Regions from separate parts of the Lysinibacillus sp. PWR01 genome, predicted to be linked through region 1. Evidence: riboswitches for the same ligand, from Rfam matches in the RefSeq annotation. Region 1 holds a riboswitch; each other region holds the start of a gene.
The links. Region 1 has a riboswitch for cobalamin ahead of ACEVFT_RS06305 (energy-coupling factor ABC transporter permease). Riboswitches for the same ligand answer to the same signal wherever they lie in the genome.
Positions count from the first base shown of each region.

Region 2: it holds a riboswitch for cobalamin, as region 1 does, so the genes downstream of both, cobT (nicotinate-nucleotide--dimethylbenzimidazole phosphoribosyltransferase) here and ACEVFT_RS06305 (energy-coupling factor ABC transporter permease) in region 1, are expected to answer to the same signal.
Region 3: it holds a riboswitch for cobalamin, as region 1 does, so the genes downstream of both, ACEVFT_RS18570 (ABC transporter substrate-binding protein) here and ACEVFT_RS06305 (energy-coupling factor ABC transporter permease) in region 1, are expected to answer to the same signal.
Region 4: it holds a riboswitch for cobalamin, as region 1 does, so the genes downstream of both, ACEVFT_RS22245 (hypothetical protein) here and ACEVFT_RS06305 (energy-coupling factor ABC transporter permease) in region 1, are expected to answer to the same signal.

Region 1 covers NZ_JBHERJ010000041.1:14,540-18,304, forward strand. Annotated here, with positions in the region: gene cbiQ (cobalt ECF transporter T component CbiQ) at 1-747, opposite strand, end outside; gene ACEVFT_RS06300 (energy-coupling factor ABC transporter substrate-binding protein) at 753-1,025, opposite strand; gene ACEVFT_RS06305 (energy-coupling factor ABC transporter permease) at 1,029-1,775, opposite strand; cobalamin riboswitch at 1,924-2,108, opposite strand; cobalamin riboswitch at 2,361-2,542, shown strand; gene ACEVFT_RS06310 ((2Fe-2S) ferredoxin domain-containing protein) at 2,688-3,059, shown strand; gene cobJ (precorrin-3B C(17)-methyltransferase) at 3,064-3,765, shown strand, end outside.
Region 2 covers NZ_JBHERJ010000047.1:288,446-292,210, reverse strand. Annotated here, with positions in the region: gene ACEVFT_RS08805 (methionine gamma-lyase family protein) at 1-490, opposite strand, end outside; gene ACEVFT_RS08800 (trimeric intracellular cation channel family protein) at 834-1,439, shown strand; gene cobT (nicotinate-nucleotide--dimethylbenzimidazole phosphoribosyltransferase) at 1,491-2,546, opposite strand; cobalamin riboswitch at 2,636-2,811, opposite strand; gene ACEVFT_RS08790 (DMT family transporter) at 2,895-3,749, opposite strand.
Region 3 covers NZ_JBHERJ010000083.1:16,521-20,285, reverse strand. Annotated here, with positions in the region: gene ACEVFT_RS18575 (acyl-CoA dehydrogenase family protein) at 1-1,358, shown strand, start outside; cobalamin riboswitch at 1,416-1,599, shown strand; gene ACEVFT_RS18570 (ABC transporter substrate-binding protein) at 1,736-2,695, shown strand; gene ACEVFT_RS18565 (FecCD family ABC transporter permease) at 2,692-3,693, shown strand; gene ACEVFT_RS18560 (adenosylcobinamide amidohydrolase) at 3,690-3,765, shown strand, end outside.
Region 4 covers NZ_JBHERJ010000096.1:32,641-36,405, reverse strand. Annotated here, with positions in the region: gene ACEVFT_RS22250 (SMC family protein) at 1-1,453, shown strand, start outside; cobalamin riboswitch at 1,577-1,760, shown strand; gene ACEVFT_RS22245 (hypothetical protein) at 1,988-2,743, shown strand; gene ACEVFT_RS22240 (GTP-binding protein) at 3,109-3,765, opposite strand, start outside.

The sequences.
Region 1 (3,765 bases):
GAGGACTAGTAATATTGCTGCCATACCTAGCCAATTTTTCTTGCTATAGGAGCCCACCTCTTGCCAGTAGACGGCCTCGCCACCACGTGATTGCATGGCATTGTTGAGCTCCCGACTACGTTGAAACATTTCCACAAATAATGCCACAATGAGCATGGAGACAGAGCGTAGCCATTGCAACGGTGAATGGTAGCCGAGACGCGCTTGCTGGGCTAGATGGATATTTTGCATACTTTCTAAAAACATAAAAATAAAACGATAGGTTAGTTCAACGAGTTCAACCAATAAAGAGGGGAGTCGCCATTGTCGTAGCACATAACATATTCCTTGTACAGAAGTGGTTAGAATTAAAAAGTATAAACAACTAATACTGCCCAGAACGACAAAGAACAGCTGCTGCGCTAATAGCACACTTGCGTTCCCAATGAAAACAGTCCAATTCGTCCATGTATAAGACCAAATATGGGCAGGTAGTGCATTGGTTGACGGTGTAATGGAAAGTAAAATAGATACGAGACTTGTGAATAAGAAAAATCCAGGTAGCAATAATAACTTGGCATAGTATGTAAGCGGAATTTTTGCACCTAAAATGATAAAAGCACTCATTACAAAAAATGTAATGAGTGAAAGTCGTTCATCTCTCATGATGAGCGTTATGAGAAGTATTCCAAGTGAAAATATCATTTTTTCTAGCGGATGAACAGACGCTAGCTTATTAAGATAGGCATACTTATCAATGAGTAACATAATGGTTAACCTTCTTTATGTTTGCCACGCATATAGCCGATGAAGTAGCCAATAAAGCCAGCTCCAATAGCTGCCTGTAGCACGAATAATAAGCTTTCGATTTCACCGCTTGGTGGCTCCCATAGGCTTTCGAACCATGGTTCATATTCCGCATTGATTTCACCAATGGCTGCTTCTGCCTCTCCATCAGCACCACCAAATTCAGCACCTTTTTGTATGAACAATGGAATGATGGCTAACAACACAACAATTGCTAATAGCAATAAAATTTTTTTCATCTGTTAATGTGCCTCCTTTGTTGAGAAAACACGTAAAGTTTTTAATTCGCTAATATTGTATTTTTTCAAGAAATTCATCACAATGACCGTTAAAATCCCTTCACTCACCGCTAAAGGAATTTGAGTTAAGGCAAAAATACCTGCAAACTTTGTAAAGGATGCCATAAAGCCTCCAACTTCTGAAGGGAAGGCTAGTGCTAGTTGTACAGAAGTCACAACATATGTACCTAAATCACCAAGCATAGCTGCGAAAAATACGGCTAGTGAAAATGACAAACCTACTTTTTGTGCTCCTTTAAAGACAAAGTAAGCAATAAAAGGACCTACAATAGCCATCGAAAAGGCGTTCGCCCCTAAAGTCGTGATTCCTCCATGTGCTAATAATAAAGATTGGAATAATAAAACGATTGTTCCAATTACACTCATGGCTAGAGGGCCAAAGAGAACTGTCCCAAGTCCAACACCAGTTGGGTGAGAGCAGCTACCTGTAACAGAAGGGATTTTTAAGGCAGATAGCACAAAAGCAAAGGCTCCTGAAAGCCCTAAAAGCATCTTTGTTTCAGGATTTTCATCAATTGTTTTGCGAATAGAGCGCAATCCTAGAACTATAAAAGGAATAGAGATGACCCACCAAAAAATCGCCCATTCGATTGGCAAAAAACCTTCCATGATATGCATCGCAAAGGCACGTTTTGGCACAATTAAAAAGGCCAATAAAAAATAACTAAGTTTCCACCATGAAAATTTCAAAAAGCTTTCCTCCTAACTAATTAATAGATTTTTAGAATGTAGCGTGCGTAAATAAAAAAGCACTTCTCCGTTGGTGGAAAAGTGCATAGCTAAAAAAGCAAATAACATTCTCATCTGCTAAGCCGCACACCTATCCTCGTAGGCTGAAACGATCACCTATTTTTCGGCAGGTCTCCTGGCTCTAGTTCAATACTTTATAGGTCTTCCCATCCGTTGGACAGTGACATATTCTATAAAGCTCCCTATTACAGTGGCGGGACCGCGCCGGACTCAAACCGGCTTCCCTTTTAAGCAAAATGCCAAGCATTTTACACCGAAAAACATTCAATTGTGAGATTTCACGACAAAGTGTAACATGATTTTCCATAAATATGCTATACCTTTTTATAAAATTTTTTTAATTAAAGGTCAACAGCGAATATTCTGATAATATTCATTGTGCTAATGATGGATATTGTATAAATTTTATACCCCAGTTCACTTCAAAATTGATAAATTTGTCATAAATTTTTAAAGAAATATTGAAATTTTAAAATAATAAGATATGATTAAGACAGTTTTCTATTTAAAATACTAATAAAAATTTCATATAAAACGTCAATAAGTGCTCGAATAGCTCGAGATAATAGGGAAATTGGTGAAAATCCAATACAGCCCCCGCTACTGTAATAGCTGATGAAATCGCAAAGCCACTGGTGCAAGCTTGGGAAGGTGCGACTGTAAAATGAAGCTTAAGTCAGGAAACCTGCTTATTTGATTGTGCATGCAAACTTTTCGGAGGGAGAAGTTGAAGCGGAAGCGAGTACCTTTATTTCATGCTATTCGTTTTTATTTGGCTTCTACAAAACCTTTACTCTTCGTTTAGAGTAAAGGTTTTTCTTTTTCCAGAAAGCAAATGAGGGGAGACAGAAGATGACAACATGGAATTTAGAGGGGATGAAAACACATCTCTTTATTTGCAATGGCAGTAGTTGCATGAATAAGGATGGTGAGGAAATTACTTTAGCCATTCGAGATGAAATACAGCGACAAGCACTCGATCAAGAAATACATACGACAAGAACGCGCTGTAATGGACGATGCAAGGATGCCTGTGTGGTAATCGCCTACCCTCAAGGGAATTGGTATCGTGTGCCATCAACAGAGCATGCTAGGACACTAGTACAAGATTTACATCATGAATCCTTATACAACGAACATGTCTTTACACTTCGTGAAGGTACATTACAGCGTACTGCTCAAACAACAGCCATTAAAGGGATTGAAAAGGTGAAAGAGGGGTAACAACATGGCGCAAAAAGGAAAAATTTTCGTAGTAGGCTTTGGACCTGGAGATTTTAAGCATATTACGACACGTGCAGTAGAAGCTTTACAACAAAGTGATATGATTATAGGCTACAAAACCTATGTAGAGCTGATTCAAGATTTAGTTAGTGCGAAATCGATTGTTAGCACAGGCATGACAGAAGAGGTGTCCCGTGCGCAGGAAGCCGTTCGTCAAGCAGAGGCAGGGAGCATTGTCTCGGTGATTTCGAGTGGTGATGCAGGCGTTTATGGCATGGCGGGATTAGTGTATGAGGTGTTAATCGAGCTAGGCTGGACAGAAGCAACAGGAATTGAAGTAGAAATTGTTCCTGGTATTTCTGCGATTAATTCATGTGCGAGCATACTTGGTGCACCCATTATGCATGATGCTTGTACAATCAGTTTAAGTGACCATCTAACACCTTGGAATTTGATTGCAAAGCGTGTCGAGGCAGCTGCGATGGCAGATTTTGTCATCGCATTATACAATCCTAAAAGTGGTCGCCGTACAAGACAAATTGTCGAAGCTCAGCGAATTCTCTTAGAATATCGTTCGCCAGACACACCAGTAGGGCTTGTGAAAAGTGCGTATCGAGAACGTCAAGAAGTGACCATGACAACGCTAGCAGAAATGCTAGAACATGATATTGGTATGCTGACAACTGTCATTATCGGGAATTCATCA
Region 2 (3,765 bases), on a different contig from region 1:
TTGTAATGGCCGCTTCTACACCTGCCCAATCAATGGCCTGGTTATCTAGTAAATCCACATGTCGATAACCGATTTTATAATCTTTCAGTGAGCCTGTATCTTTATCACCACCATCAACAATGGATTGCAATGTATCATATGGCTGACCAGAAATATAAAGCAGCTCATCACCAGGACGCAAAACACCGAATAGACTAAGCGTGATTGCATGTGTCCCTGAAATAATTTGGGGGCGAACAATGGCAGCCTCTGCTCCAAATACTTCCGCATAAACACGTTCTAGGTTATCCCTTCCCTCATCATCATAGCCATAGCCGTTAGATGGATGTAAGTGGTAGTCACTCACTTGATGCTTGCGAAATGCTGCTAGCACCTTCTGCTGGTTATAAAATGCCATTTCTTCTACCTTGGCATGATAAGGCCGCACTTGCTCCTCTATTTTTGTCGCTAAGGATATCGTTTGTGTAGATAAATTTGATGTAAACGTCATTCTTTCTTCTCCATTTCACAATTGTCCCGCATTTCATTCAGTAAGATTTATTGACTATCTAAATTGACATCAATCACTCTAGAATTCCCTAACCAAACACTGGTATATAAATGCTTTTGACGAATGTTTTTCTTTATTTTAATCACATTTTATCAATTTGTATGTGCACCTGTAAAACTTGCCTATTGTTTCTAAAGGAATTTTACGCTAAGCTAATGTGCGGACTTATTTCAAGAAGCGTATTTAATGACTGATTTTGGCTATTAAATTCATAGATTCTGTTACGTAAAAAAGTCTTTTAACTTATAAAAAAGTTTATTTATTGATAGAAGGGGTGAAAGGGATGGCTTGGGAGGTTTTTAGTATTATAGGAACAATTGCCTTTGCTATTTCTGGGGCAATCATTGCCATGGAAGAAGAATACGATTTATTCGGTGTATATATACTTGGTATTGTTACGGCCTTTGGTGGTGGAGCAATTCGAAATTTACTCATCGGACTACCTGTCACAACACTATGGGGGCAGGATATGATGTTTCAAATTGCACTGGCTGCAATTACGATATTCTTTATTTTTCCACATCATCTGATTCAGCATTGGCATCGTTGGGGTAACTTCACAGATGCTATTGGCTTATCAGCATTCGCTATTCAAGGGGCACTCTATGCTGTGAAGCTTGATATGCCAATTAGCGCGGTCATTGTAGCTGCAGTTTTGACAGGTTCAGGTGGTGGTATTGTACGAGATTTATTAGCTAGACGAAAACCACTAGTTCTCCGTGATGAAGTCTATGGTGTTTGGGCAGCTCTCGCAGGGCTGATAATCGGATTTGAGGTTTTTACAGGGGACATTTTCCTTTATATTTTATTCGCAGTAATTACAGCGTTACGTATTCTTTCCTATATGATGAAGTGGCGCTTGCCATTACGAAAATTAAATCGTGCATAAATACCATTCAGCCAATGACCAAAAATTAAGTCATTGGCTGTTTTATTGTTTTTATCTTTTTAACAACTGCATTGATTCTTCTAAAGTCACCATATTTTTCATCATCGAGCAGGCTGCATCTAAAATGGGAAAGGCTAGGGCTGCACCAGAGCCTTCACCTAAACGCATATTCATGTACAACATTGGTTCAATGCCAAATAATGCAGCGGCAATTTTAGCCCCTGGTTCCTCTGAGACATGGGAAGGAATAATATAATCTTTTACTTTTGGTTCGAGCTTATAAGCAATGAGCGCGGCAATAGTTGAAATAAATCCATCAATGACAACAGGTTTACGATGGACTGCAGCGCCAAGTATAATGCCTATCATCGCCCCTATCTCTAACCCGCCAACCTTAGCTAGAACATCGATGACATCTTTAGGATTAGGCGTATTTAAGCTAATTGCTTTTTCAATAATCGCCGCTTTATGGGCAATTCCACCTTGACCAACTCCTGCTCCAAATCCTGTTACTTCAATTGGGTCACAGTCAGTTAGAACAGCTAATATCGCAGCACTCGGTGTTGTATTGCCGATGCCCATTTCCCCAGTTCCAAGTACATTGGCACCTTTTCTGATTTCCTCTGTTGCCACACGAATTCCTACTTCAATGGATTGAATAGCCTCTTCTCTAGACATAGCTGGACCTTGTGCCATGTTATCTGTACCATATTTAATTTTATGAATGAGGACACCTGCATCAAGTGGAATATCTTCTTTTACCCCAACATCTACTGTTACTACCTTTGCATTGGTAATGCCCGCAATCGCACAAACACCTGTACCTCCCTTAGGAAAATTTAATGTTTGAAAGACCGTCACATCTTGTGGATTCGTGGTTACACCCTCCTCACAAACACCGTGGTCTGCTGCACAAACAATGATGACTTTTTTATCAATCACCGGAAATAATTGTCCAGTTATGCCAGAAAGCTGCACGGCAATGGACTCTAGTTTTCCTAAACTGCCAGGGGGCTTACATAGGGCATCTATACGCTGTCTAGCTTGCTCCATCACCTTCAGGTCAGCACCTTGGATGTTTTGTATCGTGTCTTGTAGTAATTGCATGATAATTGCTCCTCTCTTTTTAAGACAAAAAGAAAAAGTCTGTAGTTTATTGTCATGACAAATAAACTACAGACTTTTCCATCATCTATATCTTCTAAAGCATGTAGGCAGGTCTCCTGGCTCAAGTTCAACATCTCATAGCACCTTCCCAGCAATTTGCTAGTGGCATTCACTATGAAACTCCCTTATACAGTGGCGGGTCCGCTAAAGCTTTTCACTTTATTCCCTATTCTCCCTATTGGGCACCTATTGCTTTTATTTAACTACTTTAAATCTACGACAGCTCACTTTTCCTGTCAATATGTGAAAAGTAAACTTGTAAAACTAAACAATAAACTATAAAGTGGCTTATGTCTTTTCCAATTCACTTAGTAATGTTGAGCCTAATAGAAGAACAGCCCCTATTATTTGTAGGACTGTCATTTGTTCACCAATAATCATTGTTGAGATTACTAATGATGTCAGTGGATCAATATAGCTAAGAATGGCTATACTTTGACCTTTTAGCTGAGACATACCTAAAAAGAACAAAAAGAACCCCACACCTGCATGCACAATACCAAGTACAATTAATACTAGAACGAACCCAAAACTAATTTGCATCACTTGGAAACCCGTAGTCCCTACAATATAGAGACAGAGGAAAAATGCAGCTAAAGAGAGTTGGATAATTGTATTTTCGGGCTCTTTTAAACCACGAATACGTTTATTTGTAAAGGTTAGTACCGTGTAAAAGCATGCTGCGATCAAACCATAGACAATACCAATAAAGTGACCACTGTTGTCTATGCTTTGACTTTGGACAATCAAAAATAGACCTATTAATGCTACACCAACATACACTATTTTTCTCCCTACTAACTTCTCTTTTAAAATAATAGGAGATAAACAGATGACTAGTACTGGCGCAAAATAATAACTTAGTGCTGCATTAGCAATGGTCGTTTCCTTATAAGCCTGAAATAAAAATATCCAATTACCGCATAATGCTAAACTTGAAAACATTAACGGCCATTTATTTTGGACAATCGTGATCCTCGAAAAGCTTTCCTTTTTATAAACAAATATGGCCAACAAAAAACAAGAGCCAATGATACTCATCCAAAAGGCAATTTCACTTGAGGATAAAGGAATAAACTTCGCAAAAACACCGACAGCGCCAAAAATAATCATGGACAATACAAATGCTAATTTTCCGCTCATTACAAATTCCTACTTT
Region 3 (3,765 bases), on a different contig from region 1:
AGGATATTCCACAGCTAGGTCACAAGGGGAATTATGTTTATAGCTTTGCGCAAGGTTACTTATTGTCTCATGCAGAGCCTGGTTTTTATTGTCCCGTGACATTGACGATGGCTACTGCCTACCTATTAGATCATTATGCGGATGAAGAGGTGAAGCAGCGTTTCTTACCTCATGTTTGTGCAACAGGTGACACAGAGTTATATGAAGGTGCGACATTTTTAACAGAACGTCAAGGAGGCTCAGACGTTGGCGCGAATGTTGTGGAGGCGAGAAAGGATGGCGCTGCGTATCGCCTATATGGTGAAAAATACTTCGCATCTAATGCGGGCATGTGTGGAGTAGCGATGGTGTTGGCACGACTAGAAGATGCGCCAGCAGGTTCCAAAGGCTTAACGTTGTTTGCAGTTCCTTGGCACAAAGAAGATGGAACAGCCAATCATCTTCGTATTCGCCGACTGAAAGATAAGTTAGGCGTTCGAGCAGTTCCTTCAGGTGAGGTAGAATTTGATGGTGCACTTGCCTATGTTGTAGGGGAGCAAAATAAAGGGATTTATTACATGCTAGAAGCACTAAATCTCTCAAGAATTTGTAATGCAGTAGCTTCAATTGGCATTATGCGTCGTGGCTTTTTAGAGGCAAAACATTACGTAACCAATCGTTATGCATTTGGCAAGCCTTTAACACAATACCCTATGGTTCAGGATACTTTAGGTAAATTTGCGGCTAAGTTGCATGTGGAAGTAGCGACAGTTTTTGATCTTATTCAATTATACGATAAAGTGACGAGTGGACAGGGAACACAGCAAGACCTTATTATGAATCGTTTATATATTGCCATTATGAAAAAGGAAACAGCAGAGCAAGCCGTTCATTATGCTAGTGAGGCAATTGAATTACACGGAGGTAATGGCTATATCGAAGACTTTGTAACGCCCCGCTTATTAAGAGACGCACAAGTGTTGACGGTGTGGGAGGGGACGGCTAATATTTTGGCCTTAGAACTCATTCGGTTAGTAGATAAGTTTCATGCACATGAACTGTTTGTACAGGAGATGGAGGAACGCTTAGAAAAATTAGCTAACAGCTCGTTAGTACAAATCGTTAAAGAACAATTGGCGAATATGGCTGTGAAACTACAAATTTTTAGCGCTTTAGACGCGGCAACGAAAACATTTGAAGCAAAAGATATGGCGAAAAAAATGGCTCATCTTTATGAAAGTGTCGTAGCAGTTGAATGGGCACATAAATTTGGTGGGAAATATGAAAAACTAGCGGACGTTTATTTAGAGCAGACGTGGTCATTAAGAGAAATGGGTGCTCGAATGAAGACAGTTCAATATTTTTCTGAAATTGTATAATAGCTTGGGAGTCGTCTTGAATGGAGGCGACTTCTTTCATTTTCATGTATAATGAAATCAACTGAATATTGTAAAGGTTCTTTACTTAAGTAAAGTGAAAAGGGAAATCGGTGTAATTCCGATGCGGTCCCGCCACTGTAAGTGTGAGTTTTTTTCAAATGATGCCACTGAAGATTTCGGGAAGGCTTGAAAAATCGCAAGGAGCACAAGCCAGGAGACCTGCCTTTATAACAGACATGACAACCTACGAGGATAGGGTGGTGGATTTTGTATCAGTTTTTTTGGTGCGATTTTGCCCCCTCATCATTCAGATGAGGGGTTTTATTTTGATGCAGAATAAAGTGAAATGTCGCACGGATCAACGAAGGAGGATTCACATGAAGAAATTTTGGAAAATAGGATTATCAGCATTTTTAGCAGTAGGCTTGCTAGCTGCTTGTGGACAAGAAGCTAGCAAGCCAGCTACTGAGCAGCAAACACAGCAAGAAACAGCACAGGATGAAGCAACATTCCCAATGACTATAACAGATGCCCTTGGCAAGGACATTACTCTTGAAGCACCTCCTGAGAAAATTGTTTCACTTATTCCAAGTAACACTGAAATCCTTTTTGGACTTGGTTTAAATGATGAAATAGTTGGTGTTACTGACAACGACGATTATCCACCAGAGGCAACTGAGAAAGATAAGGTTGGCGGAATGGAATACGATATTGAAAAAATTATTGCCTTAAAACCAGATATCGTTTTTTCACACGAATCTAGCATGTCTCTATCAGAAGAGGCTATTGCACAGCTTGAATCAGCAGGTTTGAAAGTGTTTGTAGTAAGAAATGCACAAGACTTTAATGAAACATATACGACAATTGAGCAACTTGGTCGTGCTACAGGGAAATTACCAGAGGCTGAAAAAATTGTTGCTAATATGAAGGCCAAAGTAGAAGAAGTTTTGACTAAAGTCAAGGATGTTGAACCAAAAAAAGTGTTAGTCGAAGCATCGGATGAGCCAGATATTTATACAGCTGGCAATGGCACATTTATGAACGCAATGCTTGAAATGATCAATGCAGAGAATGTAGCTGTAGATGGTGATAATTGGTATAAAATTGATGCAGAACAAATTATCGCAAAAAATCCAGATGTCATTGTGGTGACATATCATTATGTACCAGATATTTTAACGAAAATACCAAAACGTGCGGGCTTTGATACTATTAATGCCGTAAAAAATAATGCGATTGTACAGGTAGATGAAAGTACAACGAGTCGTCAAGGACCACGTTTAGCAGAAGGTCTAGAAGAATTAGCAAAAGCGATCTATCCTGAGGTATTTAAGTGAAAAAAATAGCACTAGCCTATGCACTAACATGTACGCTTCTTCTTATTAGCATCTGGTGTGGCGTAGCGATAGGCTCAGTTCATATTCCATTAGAAGTATTGTGGAATAAGGCGGCTGATGAAACAGCCGCCAATATCCTTTGGAAAATTCGCTTGCCTCGCGTGTTGTTAGCAGGACTAGTGGGGGCATCTCTAGCTATTGCTGGAGCCGCATTCCAAGGTTTATTAAAAAACCCATTAGCAGATCCATACACACTAGGGGTTTCATCAGGGGCTTCTGTTGGTGCTGTTATAACAATCTTTTTCAGTATTTCTATCCCTGTCGTCGGTTTGTATGCTCTACCAACCTTCAGTATGATCGGTGCTATCATCACGATGGTAGTTGTCATGAGCTTTGCTAGACTCGTAGACCGTTCATTGAAAATGGAAACATTGATATTAACAGGTGTTATTTTTAGTTCATTTTTAGGTTCCCTTATTTCATTAATGATTGCTTTATCTGGTGAAGAATTACGTCAGGTAATAGGGTGGTTACTTGGTTCTGTATCGATGCGTGGTTGGCCATATGTCCAAATGATCATTCCATTTGTTATTGTAGGTTCAATTATGCTATGGACGCAAAGACGAGAGCTAAATGTTTTGTTGTATGGTGAAGAGCGAGCAAAACATTTAGGTGTTAATGTGAAGCGTAGTAAATATTTGATATTAGCAGGTGGCTCCATGCTAACCGGAGCAGCTGTAGCGGTTTCTGGCACAATTGGCTTTGTAGGATTAGTGGTGCCGCATATGACAAGGATGATTTGGGGTTCTGATCATCGCCACTTATTACCATTATCTTTTTTCAATGGTGCAACATTACTCATTATTTGCGACTTAGTAGCACGGACAATCATTGTGCCAAGAGAGCTACCAATTGGTGTTATTACGGCTTTTATTGGAGCACCAGTTTTCTCCTTTATTTTTTATAAGCAGCGAAGAAGCAAGGGGGTACGGGCATGATTGTTGTTGAATATCTATCAGGTGGCTATGAAGATGTACCAATCGTCAAGGACATTAGTTTTACTGTTGAAA
Region 4 (3,765 bases), on a different contig from region 1:
TATAGATGAACGTGGTGCTAGAGGCGCACAGGAACAACTGCAATTTATTCTAAGTGATGCAGCTATTCAACAAACCTTACAAGACCAGGCGAGTAACTTAAACAACTTGCAAGAGCGTCAAGTACAGTTAAATGCTCAGTATGATCATAATATCAAGCAAATTAACCAATTGCATGGAGACTTGCGCAAAATTCAACAGGCTGAAAGTATGCTATTGAAGGAAAGCGAACTGCATGCCTATGAAAGTCAACAGAAAGCTTTAACAGAGCAATTGTTAGCAATTTATGATGAGCAAGCGGAAATGGAAACACAGCGGGAAACAGCTAGAAAACATCAGGCAGAACATTTTCAAGAGCTGCAATTGCTAGAGAAGGAGTGCCGCATTTATGAGGAGCTAGGGGCAGTGGCAGAGCAACAAATCCAGTTACAGCAAATGGAACAAACGTTAAAAGAATTACGCAAAACCATTTATGATTCCAAAAGAAAACATCAGCAATGGACAGAGCAATTGGAGGAGCTGTCCAATGATAAACGTCAACTAAAATTACTAAAACAAAATCATGAATCAGAGCTTGAATTAATAAATAGTAATCTAACAAACTGTCGGCTACGTATGGTGAGAGCGCAAGAAAAAATCGAACAATTAGAGGCTAGCCAAGCAAGTCTAGTAATAAAACTACAGGAATTAGAGCATATTTTACCTGTCGAAGCATGTGTTGTTGATGAATCCATCTCCATTAAATGGTCTGAGGCAAGATTAATTCATGGTAATGCAGAAAAAGCTGCTGCTTTCGAAGCGGCACGCCTAGAAAAGGTCAATATTCATGCTGAAGTAAATTTTGAAAAAATGAAAGAAGATTTTGAGCGTAAAAATGCAGAATTAGCAAGTGCTGAAATACTTCTTGAGCAAAATGCGGGCTTTGCAGCAGATTTAGAAGATAAACTAGAAACGACCATTAATATGTATTTAACAAAGATTAATATGTTGTTCCAAAAGTATATGGATATCTTTCATTTTGAGGGACATATTGAAAAAGAAAGAATAGAAGAGAAGGCAGGGCACATTAAATACTTGCTTTATGTGAAAGCTCGTAAAATTGGTCATCAGGGTACTATGGAGGATGTTAGCTTAAAAGCACGAAATGGCAAAGTAGGTAAAGGTGTTTCAGGAGGGGAGGAATCGTTAAGCTCGCTCCTCTTTGCCTTAGCTTTATTGCAAAACCTCTCGATTGCCCCAAGCTATATCGTACTTGATGAGTTTGATAGCGCACTAGATGATGAACGCAAGGACAAAGTATTTCATTTATATGCAAAAGAGTTAAATCGAAAGTTAATTATTTTATCTCCAAAAGCTCATGATAAAACCTATTACGACCATTTTTCCAAGGTATTTGTTATTGAACATAATTCATCTATTCCACAAAGTAGGATTGTTGGTTTCCAAAAGGTGTAGGACCATTTGGGTGAATGAAATTGTGTTTTAAACGAGCAAGAATTGACTTCTAAATGGCACTCCTTTACAATTAATTTTAATACTTTAATAGGAAAACGAGGTATTCTCGTTTCCTTACCAACTGAATAGCGTGTAGTAATAGGTGTAAATTGCGTGCAATTTGCTTAAAAGGGAAGTCGGTGCAAATCCGACACTGTCCCGCAACTGTAAATGTGAGCGACTTTTCAGCAACCACTGTCTTTGGACGGGAAGGAGAAAGGAAGCGATGACCATGAGTCAGGAGACCTGCCTGTTACGAGTACACACCAGTAACCTACGAGGAATAGGAGGTGGCATGTTGACAAAACAGAATGCTCTGTTCGTCACAGTACGTCAAACGCCCATAGTAAATGAAAGGGTTCACAATCGGACTCGTTCACACATACTTAGGGTTTGTTTGGCATTGTGTGATGAAAGAAGATAAAGCGAAGGATTTCCTCAAAACGTAGGGAGTCCTTTTTGTTTTGAAAATATGTACGCAAAGGGGATGCACGTATGACGAATATTCATGTAACGACAACGCTGGAAACGCCTTATGAAGATATGAACATTTGTAAGCAACCACGCACAGAAGTTGCCAAGAAAGCGAAAACAAGAATGGTGGTCGAATCGCTGATCGATCAATTATTAGCAACGAAGTTGATTCGCAACGATCGCTTCTTTGAACAAATCTTATATAATAAAGAAATTATTTGGATACAAAATGGGGGTGCGGATGGTCATCTATTGGCAAAAGCAGCATTAACAGATGAACTGAAAACAAAGACCAATCATTTTATGATGTATATGCCGACCAATCCGATTGTCTATGAAGTCAATGGGGAAGCGTATCACTTAATTACGCGCATTGATTCAACACGCGCAAAGCCTAACCTTGATCGTCTAACATTGGAGCCAAAGCCTGTTTTAAGTGCCGCTCGTGTCAATGACTTATTATGCTCGATTGTCATGCGCTTTTATGAAACATATTTACACGATTTGGCACCTCACCATGACAAACTCATCGCATTCGTGCAGCAGGAATATGCCCAGTTTATTGAAGCGGTGCAAGCGTTAAATGATTATCACTTCAACTGGCATCCACGCGGCAATGGGCACGAGCTCTTACTGCACTTAATTGATCATCTACAAATTTTAAAAAGTCGCCCAGGCAAGGTACTGATTGATTTTACGAACAAGCATGACTACGTGATAGTAGAACCCGCTTATTTGATGGACAAACCAACAAAGAAAGCCGTCGGTGCACTATAAAAGAGGCTGGGACAAAAAGAAAAAATGTTAGACCGATTGCATTTGGGTCTAACATTTTTTTGATTTAGGAAGGAACACTCTACTCATTGAAGCGAAAAAGTTATTATCTGTTTTCGTTATTTTTCAAAATAATCGAGTTCTGTCCCAGCCTCTTTCATTTAAATGCAGGATCGAAATATATTCACGTTCAAGCAAGAAATACCCGCGGAAGCAAGTGAAATACTCGCGCTTGAGCAATGAATACCCGCGGAAGCAAGTGAAATACCCGCGCTTGAGCGACGAATACCCGCGGAAGCAAGTGAAATACTCGCGCTTGAGCGACGAATACCCGCGAAAGCAGGCAAAACGCCTCCGAGCGAGCAGCCCTACAAACAATGCATGGCTGCCTGTGCTTCATGCCACGGAACCGTATATCCTTTGCCTTTTGCACAAAAAATACTGGAGGAACTATATTCAGGGTCGGCATTTTTATCGTAGCCAATCTGTGCAATTACTTCCTCTGTATTATGACACATATCATAGCCATCGAATTGGAGTGTGAGTGCACCTTTCCCATTTGTATAGGCAGCAAAGGTTGTGCTGTAGCTCATTAAAGTGGCAACGGGCGCGCGACCTGTTAGCACCACATCTGTTTCGGATAATATCGGGTCATCGAATGTGCCTGCTGCTTGCTGAATGTCAGTCATCATGCGGCCGATAAAGTCGTTTGAAGCCTTCATTTTAAAACGATAATAGGGTTCAAGTAGAACATTTTGGGCTTGCTCTAGTCCCTGGCGCAGCGCACGGAAACTAGCTTCTCGGAAATCGCCGCCCGATGTATGTTCATTATGCCCGCGACCTGTTAGCAGTGTAAAATGAACATTTGTTACAGGGAAGCCTGTAAGTAAGCCATGATGATCACGCTCAAACAGGTGTTTTTCAACAAGGCGCTGATTGCCTACGGATAAATGATCTGCATGACAGGCATTGCTGAAGGTATTGCCGGTTCCACGTGGATTTGGCTCCATTAATAAATGAACTTC